One region of the Mesorhizobium sp. M0152 genome, then DNA from elsewhere that is predicted to be linked to it. Evidence: predicted binding sites of a transcription regulator. Region 1 holds the regulator's gene; each other region holds the start of a gene.
What was found. Region 1 encodes LexA, which represses DNA repair genes until DNA is damaged. Its sites were predicted from a motif close to TGTTCNNNNTGTGTTCNG; they were not measured.
Positions count from the first base shown of each region.

Region 2: a site for LexA is predicted at 1,393-1,410, ahead of NKJ26_RS20270 (ImuA family protein). Genes of this name have one in related genera too.
Region 3: a site for LexA is predicted at 2,360-2,377, ahead of recA (recombinase RecA). Genes of this name have one in related genera too.

Region 1 covers NZ_JAMYTH010000001.1:181,792-185,767, reverse strand. The annotation lists gene kynU (kynureninase) at 1-582, opposite strand, end outside; gene NKJ26_RS00880 (TetR/AcrR family transcriptional regulator) at 715-1,365, opposite strand; gene lexA (transcriptional repressor LexA) at 1,827-2,564, shown strand; gene NKJ26_RS00870 (ComEC/Rec2 family competence protein) at 2,558-3,976, opposite strand, start outside.
Region 2 covers NZ_JAMYTH010000020.1:61,678-65,653, reverse strand. The annotation lists gene NKJ26_RS20275 (Y-family DNA polymerase) at 1-688, opposite strand, end outside; gene NKJ26_RS20270 (ImuA family protein) at 603-1,361, opposite strand; gene NKJ26_RS20265 (winged helix-turn-helix domain-containing tetratricopeptide repeat protein) at 1,886-3,376, opposite strand; gene NKJ26_RS20260 (hypothetical protein) at 3,489-3,704, opposite strand; gene NKJ26_RS20255 (gamma-glutamylcyclotransferase) at 3,688-3,976, opposite strand, start outside.
Region 3 covers NZ_JAMYTH010000004.1:201,780-205,755, forward strand. The annotation lists gene alaS (alanine--tRNA ligase) at 1-940, opposite strand, end outside; gene recA (recombinase RecA) at 1,205-2,302, opposite strand; gene NKJ26_RS06500 (carbohydrate kinase family protein) at 2,583-3,527, shown strand; gene NKJ26_RS06505 (pseudouridine-5'-phosphate glycosidase) at 3,604-3,976, shown strand, end outside.

The sequences.
Region 1 (3,976 bases):
GCCGACCTGATGGGCCTTGCACGTCAGCGCTGCCATGTCGCGCAACTGGCCGGACTTGTAGTTGACGTGATTGACCAGGATGACGGCGACATGCTCGTCGATCAGGTCTTCGATATCAGGCGCATCGACACCTTCCAGCCGCAGCACCGTGCCCGGCCGTGTCGAGGCCACGCCTTCCGCCATGTAGAGATCGGTCGGAAAGCTGTCGCCCTCGGCGACGATCACCGACCGGTGCGGCCGCATGCCGAGTGCGGCATGCAGCACCTTGTAGATGTTGATCGAGGTGGTATCGCAGACCACCGTCTGGCCGGTCGCGGCGCCAATCAGCCGCCCGAGCTGGTCGCCGAGTTCGACCGGCATGTCGAACCAGCCGGCGGTGTTCCAGGCACGGATGAGATCCTGCGCCCATTCCTGTGTCGCGGCCTTGTTCAGTTCCTCGAAGACGGCGGGAGAAGCAGCACCCAACGAATTGCCGTCGAGGTAGATCACCCCTTCCGGCAAGACGAAGCGATCGCGCATGGCACGCAGCGAATCCGCGGCGTCCATCGCCTCGATCGCTGCCAGATCGGGAATTTTGCTCATGGTCACGATGTTCCTCGTTGAAAAGAGTGCGCCTGCGGCCGGGGCAAGGGCTGGTTGAAATCAGGCGTCAGGTCGCAACCAAGCTCCTCAGCAGGCGCGACAGAAGGGCGGACAGGTAGGGAACCGCGATCATCATCGTGTACTCCTGTCCGCGTTTGGCGAAGACCGGCCGCCCTTGTCGGGCGCATAGAGGCGCAAGAACAGGGTGAGCGCCCTGTTCGATCTTTGCTCGATTTCCGGCGCAGGCAGTTCCTCCAGGACCCCGACAATCCGACGAACCTGAAGATCGCCGATCAAGAGACGGACATAGATGTCGGCAGCTTCGGCAGGATCGTCACAGGCGATCAGGCCGTCCCGACTTGCGGTTCGAAGCAGGTCGCCAACAAGCGGCATTATGGTGTTGCGGCCGAATTGCGCGATCGATTGGCCAAGCGTGCCTGTATCGTTGACGTCGCCCGCTGCGGCACGATTGAGCGCCACCGCCTTGTCGCCCGTCACCAGGGTCAGCAAGACCGGCCCTAGCAAGCCCAGGGTTTCGAGGGGATCGCGAGCCTGGTGAAGGGCGTCCTCCAGCAGCTTCCTTGCCTCTCCCGCATTGGCTTCGATCAGGGATCGAAACAGCACCTGCTTGTTGCCGTACCAGTTGTAGAGGGTTTCGTTCGACGCCGATGCCCGCTTGGCGATGGCAAGCAGGGACGCGCTTTTGTAGCCGGTTTCCCGGAGCACCGCATAGGCGGCATGCTCTATCCGTGCGCGGCGCGCTGCCTGCTTCGGCGTGATCATTCATGTTCCTCCGCGCAAACCGTATACTCCTATACGGTTTCGTCAAGCGAGCGGGAAGCAACGAGCAAAAAGGCGGCCCTTCGCGTCCTACGGTGCCCGGCCGCTTTCTGGCATGCAGTTGGCATTTTGGCTTCGTTTCGTTCACGAGCGACGGAGGTTTTTCGACCCGCCGAAACGCACCCGGCATTTGTCGGCAACACAGCTTGCGGGATTATGCCAAAAGTGAGATCGATCGGTCCACGGGCCATTAACCGAAACAATTTCAATGGGCCCGAGCGCGCGTCGACGGAGGACCGCGCCTTTGGGATGCCGGTTGCGAGCGGCTACTTCGTTTCCGCAGCCTTAACAAATTCATTAAACTTTAAACAGTTGCGGAACACAACTGGAACAGATAGTGTTTGTTCTGGGTTTGTTTTTCTGATTCTGATTCAAACCCGTTGTTCAATGTCTTGGGGGCCGCCATGCTGACACGCAAGCAACATGAACTGCTGATGTTCATCCATGAACGACTCAAGGAAAGCGGCATTCCGCCCTCCTTCGACGAGATGAAGGAAGCGCTCGATCTCGCTTCCAAGTCCGGTATCCATCGGCTGATCACGGCGCTGGAGGAGCGCGGCTTTATTCGCCGGCTGCCCAACCGGGCGCGGGCGCTGGAAGTGCTGCGGCTGCCGGATTCGATCGCGCCGGGCCTCAATGCGGCAAAAAAATTCTCGCCAAGCGTCATCCAGGGCAGTCTTGGGCAAGGCAGCCTCGGCCGCCAGATCAAACCGGCGCAATCGCGGATGTCATCGGCTGGCAATGACGACGATGCGGTTTCCGCGGTATCGATCCCGGTGATGGGCCGTATCGCCGCCGGTGTGCCGATCGATGCCATACAGCATCAGACGCATTCGATCTCGGTGCCGCCTGACATGATCATGGGTGGCGAACACTATGCGCTCGAGGTCAAGGGCGACTCGATGATCGAGGCCGGCATCTTCGACGGCGATACCGTCATCATCCGCAACGCCGACACGGCCAGCCCTGGCGAAATCATCGTAGCGCTGGTGGATGAAGAAGAAGCGACGCTGAAACGGTTCCGCCGCAAGGGAGCTTCGATTGCTCTCGAGGCAGCCAATCCCGCCTATGAAACGCGCATTTTCGGGCCAGACAGGGTCAAGGTGCAAGGCAAGCTGGTCGGGCTGATCAGACGCTATTGAGGCGGCTGCGGTTTTACCGCTGGCTTGTCGGGTTTGTTGTAGGGCGGCAGCCCCCTCGCCTCGCGTGAAAATTTGCGTTGCGTGTGCCAAGGCCGGTATGGGCTGTCCACGGCGAAGCTGATTGTCGCTGGTGCGATCGCCGATTGGCGGTCGAAGAAGACGGCCGCACTGCCTTTGCGGGCGAGTTGCCGCTTGGTGACGACAAGCACCAGCGGGTTGTGACAGGGGTCATATGCCGTTGCATCATTGATGACGATCAGGTCGGCGAAACCGCAGGCTTTCCACGCATCCTTGCGGTCTTCGACATGCGCTATGATTGCACCCGATGAGTGCCTGGCGAGACAGACGCCTGATATGCAATAGAAAGGTGATCCCGGCGGCAGCCCGATGGAATCGGCGATGTCGAATTCGCCGTCTCCTTCGGTGAAGATTTCCGGCACGACGATGGTTTCGGATGTCAGGGCGCGTTTCCAGTTGTCGACGGTGAATTCGTTCGGGCGTGCCCGACTGACCGCAAGTTCGCCGCCGCCGATCGGCAGTGCGACCAGCCGCGCATCCTCCGAGATCAGCACATCCGGCGTGCGCGTATCGCCGACGATCAACAGACCGGCGAGCGCGAATGGAAGTGCTCCAAGCCGCAGCCATGTCGTTGCCATTGTCGCGATGACGAGGGCAATGGTCACCAACAGCACCGACTGCTGCGAAATCAGCCCGACGGCATCGACCGGCGAACGCTCGGAAATCCAGCTTGATATGGCGATCATGACAGTCAACCCCTTGCCCATCAGGTAAAGGGACGGCCCATCCAGCCCGAACGGCATCAACAGTGCACTGGCAACGGCCAGGAACATCACGAGCGTCACGATCGGCATGATGGCCAGATTGGCGAACAGGCTGAGCGGCGACACGCGCTGAAAATGCCAGATGGCGAAAAGTGCCGTGGCGCCGCCGGCGATGATCGACGTCATGGCAAGTCCGCCGGTCGCCAGCAGGAGTTTTCGCGTCAGGAAACCCGGCAGGGATCGCTTCGGCGGTGGCGGTCTGGTCTTTCCCGCACGGTGATCCGCCCAGCCGGCATAGGCGCCGACCAGCGCGGCGGTCGCGGCGAAAGACATCTGGAAACTCGGGCCGACCACTTCATGCGGCGACACCACGATGACGGCGATCGCCGAGATCGCCAGGTTGCGCATGGTCAGCGCCGCCCGATCGAACAGCACCGCGATCAGCATCACCGCCAGCATGATGAAGCTGCGCTCGGCGGCAACGACGACGCCCGAGATGACAAGATAGGCGGCAATCGAGCAAAGTGCCGCCACGGCGGCGTATTTCTTGACCGGCCGACGCGCTGAAAAATCCGGGAACAGGGCAAAGACGCCGCGCAGCAGGCCCATGATGGTGCCTGCGACCAGCGC
Region 2 (3,976 bases), on a different contig from region 1:
GTCCAAAGGCCTGGTCGAGGCGGCGGCCGGGCTCCGGTCCAAAACGCAAGGCGAGCGACGCGCGCGGCGTGCCCGCGAGATCCGCGATTGTCTCGAAGCCAAGCCGTCTCAGGCTATCGATCGTCGCGGCGGGAAGGCGGAGCGCAGCGATCGGCAAAGGCAAGATCGCTTGTGCAATGGAGCCGGATGGAACCACAACCGTCTGCCGTGTACCGAAGCGGGCCAGTGCGTGGGCTGCTCCCCAGCTATCGGCGACCGCGCAGCGTGCCGCAAAGCCCGATGCGCCAAGCCGCTCGACCATCTCCGTGAGCATCGCCGCCTCGCCGCCATGCAGATGGTCGGCGCCGGTCGTATCGATGACAATGCCGTCCGGTGGATCAGCAGCGACGATCGGAGCGTAGCGGCGCAGCGCCCACAGCGCCAACCGCTCGAGCGCGATTTCGTCGGCCTCGGGCTCAGCGTCATGAATCGCGAGACCCGGGATGAGAGCCTGCGCCTTGCTCGCCGGCATGCCGATACGCAGACCGGCTGCGTGTGCTGCAGCATCAGCGGCAAGCACAACACGGCGGCGGCCGTCGCGGCCGATGAGGACGAGCGGCGTCTCAGGCGGAGGCGCGGCGGCGCTCGATTTCCTTCTGAAACGGTCTGTCGGCCACATCGGAAGGAAGAGCGATACGACCCTTGGCATCGCAAGCCTCCACTATAAAATCTGCACTCTCTCCTGCCCGGCATCGGATCAGTTCAAGCTGCCAGCGCGCACGCCCGACTCCCTGAACCGGCAATGGCGTCGACGGCAGGACCGACACCCGCCAGCGGGTTTCGGCGGCTGTCGGCTGACCAAAATCGGTTGCTTCAGTCTGTCGCCGCCAGCGGCGAATGGCGATGCCGATGGCGCCGGAGCTTTCGGCGGCAAGCTGAAGCCGCCGTGACGCCGTCATCGAAAGCCGTGCAATCTCGGCAACGACAGCGCCAAAACCGCCACGAAGACCCTCTTCGAAACAGGCGAGAACGGATTTCTCGTCGCCGGCTTCGACATAGATTACCCGTCCCGGAGGAAGGCCGGCCTGTTCGATTGCAGGCGCGAAAAGATCGGGCCGGGTAACGCACCACAGCACCTTGCCCATCGTGCGCGCGGCAATACCGGCAGCGAAGAGTGCCGCGGCTGCGCCATCGACGGCGCCATTGCCACCGCCCGCGACCTCGTGCAGACCGCCAAAAGCCAGTCCCCCTCCCGGCAGAACCCTGTCGATCGCGGCCACTCCGAACGGCAAAACCGTACGCGCGCGCCTATTTCCACCTTCGAGACGCGCGATGCGTTCTCGAAGCTCGGAAATGGCAGCGGGGGGCGCCGATACACTCATCTGACCCTTGAAACGCGGAAAACCTGTGATAGGTTCTACATTTGTTCTCGTCTTGGCCAAGAGTCAACCGGGATGATGTCGTGCCCCTGCGGAGGAGTTATTCGATGCGCGAGCCATATCCTTCAGTGCGAAAATGCGAGTTCCATTTTCGGAGTTTTGGGCGCCACGGGTGCCCGAGAACATGCTTGCCCGAAACACCCTCATGGAAAACGCACGCCTGACACCCTCAAGCTGCGCCCGCCGCTGATCTGGTCGCGAAATGAGGCCGACATTTTCGCCAGCGCGTTTGACGACAGCTTGAGACGACAGAAATGAACCCTGCCCTGAACTCACCTCGAATGAGCTCTTGGGCTGAAGGGTGCTGGCCCGCTCCTGCTGCGCAAGGAAGAAGAGCAGTCACTGGTGTCAAGCTGGCATTCAGACAACCAATGGATCGATCAGGCACTGACTCGACCATCACCAGCGTGACTAATTCGAACTCGGTGAAGCCTGTGCCAGCCATGATGTCGAGCGTCTAACTTGAACTATCCAGCAGTCTCGCTAGCCCCCCAACCTGCAAGTTCGAGACCGGACCTTATCCGTTCCCGATCCTCGACACGCTCGAAGCGAAGATCAGCGACGATGGCCTGCACGGTCAAGTCAGGCTCCAGCTGTCGTCCTTCCACTGCGCACCGCTGGGCCCTGTCGATGTCGCCCTCCAGGGCATAGCATGCGGCAAGCCGAGCCCAAAACCATCCGCTCTTGCGCGGCAGGCATGAAAACGCGACCACCGCTTCCTGATAACGGCCAAGAACAAGCAGGGCCTCGCCCCTGTCGAAATAATACCATGTCGGGTGCATCGGATTGAGATGGATAGCTTGATCAAGCAGCGCCAGGCCGGTCTCGCCATGGCCCCGGATGGCTTCGAAAAAGCCGGTCTGGGCCAAGGTGTCAGCATCGTAGGGATTGAGCTCAAGCGCGCGGGCGAAATGCTGTGCTGCGGCGTCGAAGTCCGACAGGTAGAGCAGGATCAGTGCGAGAATGCGATGGCATCGAGCCTCATCGGGACTGAGGGCCGTGGCATGGAGAGCCCGGTCGCGCGCTTGGTCCAGCACAGATCGGGGTGCGGAGCTGTAACCGCCTATGATTGTATCGGCCAGAGCGATGTAGGCGTGGGCGAGCCCCGAATCCGGATCGCTTTCGAGCGCCTTCAGCAGATGGTCGCGGGCCTCGTGGTTGACCCGCTCGCCATAGCTGCGCAGCAGCGCAATGCCGCGCAAGATGTGGACATAAGCCGTCACGTTGGCAGCAGGTGCGGGGGAAATGCGCCGCATGGCCGCGCTCTCGATGTTGGCGACCAGCGCGCCGGCAATCCGTTGCGCCACCGTTTTTTGAAAAGCGAAAATCTCGCTGACCTGAAATGAAAAAGTGTGCGCCCAAACCCTCCGGCCGGAGGCCGTCTCCGATAATACCACGCGCGTGCTGTAACCATCGGGAGTGCTTTCAACTGTGCCCTCCGCGACGTAGTCGGCGCCGAGACGTTCGGCGGTCGCCCAGATGTCCTGCACAGAGTGTTCGGCGAGTGCGAAAGCCGAATGGCGCGCCAGCACCGCAATTGTCTTGAAATAGGACAGTGCGTTGGTGATCTCCTCGACCGCCCCATCAAAGAGTGGCTTTGCCGTTGCATCGTCAGCGTTAATGTGAAACGGCAGGATGGCCACCATCGGTTCGGGCGTCCGTCCGGTTACGACCGCAGTGGTGGCCGGCGCCAGCGAAACGGACGCGAAGTCTTCGGCAGGCTGAAACATGTAGCCGCGTCGAGGAACGGTGCGGACCAGGGACTGCATCTCGTCGCCTATGCACTTGCGCACGTCACGGATGCACTGCGTGAGGGAATCCTCGGTCACAATGGCATGGGGCCAGACCGCTTGGAACAGCTCGTCCTTGCTCAGCACACGGGCGGGATTGCGCACCAGGAATGCAAGCAAGTCGAAAGTCTTTGGCCTGACCGGCACGATCTGGCCGTCGCGCCGCAACGTGCCGCGCTCGAGATCGAGAACCGCGCTGCCGATCTTTTGTGCCAAGCCTTTGCACCATCGCCGCGCCTAAATGCGCCACGACCATCGGAGCGGCAGAAGCCGGTAAAGGTCAAGTCCGAAAGACGCTGGAAAAGCGTTTCCAAAGCCCCGGCCGTCCTTCGCCAGCAGCTATGACTGTGTCATGAGGCATCAGCCAATCGAGATAATGCAGCATTTGCACCGTTTCACCGCCACAAAGGTCAATATTACCCGTTGACAGGATACGGTGCACCGCCTCCCTGGCAATATCCGAAGGGGGAAATGGTCCATCAACCTTCGCATGCATGATCGATCTCCACGGTTGAGGATGGCAAGGGCGCGCTCGATTGCAGCGACGCCAGGTAAGCTGCGACCTTGCCCTGCAGCCGCCACAAGGTTGCGTCGCGGATGTTGCGCGCTTCGAGCTGAATGACGGTGCGGCGAAGATAATCGGCGCAACTCCCGACATGGCCGGCGGCGAGCGACAGGATCTCGACGGTGGTTTGCTCGGGCAGCGCTGGCGCATAACCGGGGCCACTCCGATCGGCGACGAAGGCGATGGCCCGCAAATTGCCGCCT
Region 3 (3,976 bases), on a different contig from region 1:
GCGCATGACGCATGGCGCGGCGCATGATGCGGCGCAGCACGTAGCCACGGCCTTCATTCGACGGCAGCACGCCGTCGGCGACCAGAAAGGAGGACGAGCGCAGGTGATCCGCGATGACGCGGAAGGACCCTACCGTCTCCGCGTCCGGAGCACGCCCGATCGCGGAGGATGTGGCGTCGATCAGGTGGCGGAACAGGTCGGTCTCGAAGACGCTTTCCACGCCTTGCAGAATCGACGCCATGCGCTCCAGGCCCATGCCGGTGTCGATGGACGGCCGCGGCAGGTCGACGCGTTCGTCCTTCGTCACCTGCTCATACTGCATGAACACCAGGTTCCAGAATTCGAGGAACCGGTCGCCGTCTTCCTCGGGGCTGCCTGGAGGGCCGCCCCAGATGTGTTCGCCCCGGTCGATGAATATCTCGGAGCACGGCCCGCAAGGGCCGGTGTCGCCCATGGCCCAGAAATTGTCCGATGTGGGAATGCGGATGATGCGGTCGTCGGAGAGGCCTGCGATCTTCTTCCAGAACCCGGCTGCCTCGTCGTCCGTATGATAGACGGTGACCAGCAGCTTGTCCTTGTCCAGCCCGAACTCCCTGGTGATCAGGTTCCAGGCAAGTTCGATGGCGCGCTCCTTGAAGTAGTCGCCAAAGGAGAAATTGCCGAGCATCTCGAAGAAGGTCAGATGGCGCGCGGTGTAGCCGACATTGTCGAGATCGTTGTGCTTGCCGCCGGCGCGAACGCTCTTCTGGGCGGTGGTGGCGCGCGAATAGGGCCGCTTCTCCAAACCGGTAAAGACGTTCTTGAACTGCACCATGCCGGCATTGGTGAACATCAGCGTCGGATCGTTGCGCGGCACCAGCGGGCTCGATGCCACGATTTCGTGACCCTCCTTGCGGAAATAGTCGAGAAATGTCGACCGGATCTCGTTCACGCCACTCATGAAATGCTGCCTTTTCGAGAGAACCGCCGGGGCGGAAAATGGACATGGCCTTTTAGCGGTCGCACCGCACCCTGTCCAGAAACACGGAATGGGCCAATTGGCGGCTTCCGCCAGCAGTTGGAACCGCCTCTACCCCGCCAAAACGCAAACCGCCGGCACGAAGCCGGCGGTTTGAAACACAACAACACAGAACTCAATTACATAAGCCCGAGATAATAGAGCAGGATTATGGCCGAACTCCGGCGGGTACCCCTGCCCGGGCCGTTACATGGCGCCGGCTTCATCCTCGAACCCATCGTCGCCACCTTCGGAACCGCCATTCTCGAGGAATTTCTCGGCGATCAGCCCGGCATTCTGCCTGAGCGCAAGTTCGATCTCGCGGGCGGTATCGGGATTGTCGCGCAGGAACAGTTTTGCATTCTCGCGGCCTTGGCCCAGACGCTGCGAATTGTAGGAAAACCAGGCGCCTGATTTCTCGACCACGCCGGCCTTGACGCCGAGGTCGACCAGTTCGCCGGTCTTGGACACGCCCTCGCCATACATGATGTCGAACTCGACCACCTTGAAGGGCGGCGCCAGCTTGTTCTTGACCACCTTGACGCGGGTCTGGTTGCCGACGACCTCGTCGCGGTCCTTGACCGAGCCGATGCGGCGGATGTCGAGACGGACAGAAGCATAGAATTTCAGCGCGTTGCCGCCGGTGGTGGTTTCGGGCGATCCGAACATGACGCCGATCTTCATGCGGATCTGGTTGATGAAGATGACCATGGTGTTGGAGCGCGAGATCGAGGCGGTCAGCTTGCGCAGCGCCTGGCTCATCAGGCGGGCCTGCAGGCCCGGCAGAGAATCGCCCATCTCGCCTTCGATTTCAGCGCGCGGCGTCAACGCCGCGACCGAATCGACCACCAGCACGTCGATGGCGCCGGAGCGCACCAGCGTATCGCAGATCTCCAGCGCCTGCTCACCGGTGTCGGGCTGCGAGATCAGGAGGTTTTCCAGATCGACGCCGAGCTTGCGGGCATAGACCGGATCGAGCGCGTGCTCGGCATCGACGAAGGCGCAGATGCCGCCCTTCTTCTGGGCTTCCGCCACCGTGTGCAAAGCAAGCGTCGTCTTGCCCGAGCTTTCCGGCCCGTAGATCTCGATGATGCGGCCGCGCGGCAGACCGCCGACGCCAAGCGCGATGTCGAGGCCAAGCGAACCGGTCGGCACCGTTTCGATCTCGACGACCTGCTCGTTCGCGCCGAGCCGCATGATCGAGCCCTTGCCGAAAGCCCGCTCGATTTGCGACAGCGCCGCATCCAGAGCCTTTGATTTGTCCACTGCCTTATCCTCTACAAGCCGCAAAGTATTCTGAGCCATGATACATCACCCCTTGGTCGTCAATGAAGGCCGGACAATCCGTTATCCCTATCTGTTTGTACCTTTTTTGTTCTCATTTGTCAAGATGCGCCAACTTATTGAAAAACAACCAACATCCTGATTTGTTCTTTTTTTGTCTCGCGATTTCGCCCCGGGATGCCCCTGAATCCGCCAAACTCAGGTTGCCGTGCAGGCCTCGCGAATCGCTCCCGTTGGCTGCGAAGCTCCGTCGCACGGCATGGCGCTTGTGCGTGACGGCCAACAAAGGTCATATCGGCATATGGTGAAATCTCCAAGAATCCTGGCGGTCGGCGGTGCCCATATCGACCGGCGCGGCCAGGTGTCCGGACCCTACGTGCCGGCGGCCTCCAATCCGGGCACGATGCGCGAGGATGTCGGCGGCGGCGTCTTCAACGCCTTGCGCAGCACGGTGCGGCGCGGCGTCTCGGCCTCGCTGCTGTCGGTGCGCGGCGGCGATGCAGCCGCCGATACGGTTTCGCGGGCCATCGCCGAAGCAGGCATTGCCGATCTGTCGGCGGTGTTCCTCGATCGCACGACGCCGAGCTATACGGCTCTGATCGACCGCGAGGGCGAACTGCTCGTCGGCTTTGCCGACATGGCGCTCTATGAGCTGGCGTTTCCCAAGCAGATCCGTCGCTCCAGGGTGCGGGAGGAGATCGCCGCCGCCGATGCCGTCCTGTGCGACGCCAACCTGCCATCGGCGGCCCTGGAGCGGCTGGTATCGCTTGCCGCCGGCAAGCCCGTGTTCGCCATCGCCATTTCACCGGCCAAGATCGTGCGCTTGAAACCCGTCCTTGGCGATCTGGCCCTAGCCTTCATGAACAGGCGCGAAGCGGTCGCACTTGCCGGGCTTGACGATGCCGCCTCCCGGCAAGACATCGTCGACGGGCTGAGAAGCACCGGCCTCGTCAGCGCGGTGGTCACAGCGGGAGGCGGCCCGGTGCTGGGCTTCGACCGCGACGGCACCTTTGCCGTCATTCCGCCGCCTCCGAGGAAGGTCGCCGACGTCACCGGCGCCGGCGATGCGCTGGCGGGCGCGACGGTCGCCGCCTTGCTGCGCGGCATGGCCTTGCGTGCGGCGCTGCGGGAAGGCGTCGCCGCCGCGACGCTTGCCGTCGAGAATGCCAATGCGGTGCCGGATTTCACCGCGGCGGCGTTCACCGAAGCGCTGGCTCTTGTGCCCGATGCGCAGGAAATGGCATGAGACCGGCCAGTTCATAGTGCCGCGGTGCCGCTCAAGCGTCCGATAGGATGCGCCGCACTCCGGATTGGAGATCCAGATGACCCCAGAGACCGCCCGCCCCTTCATCGATGTCCACGCGCCGGTGGCGCAAGCCCTGGCCGCCGGGCAGCCTGTCGTGGCGCTGGAAAGCACCATCATCACCCACGGCATGCCCTACCCCGACAATGGCGCCATGGCAGCGGACGTCGAAAAGATCATCACCGATGGCGGCGCGGTGCCGGCGACGATCGCCGTGGTCGGCGGCCGCATCAAGATCGGCCTCTCCGACGGCGAGCGCGAATCGCTGGCCATGACCGGCGATGCCATGAAGCTGTCGCGCGCCGATCTCGGCTTTGCCGTGGCGCAAGGGCGCACCGGCGGCACCACGGTCGCCGCCACAATGATCGCGGCGCATATGGTCGGCATAAAAG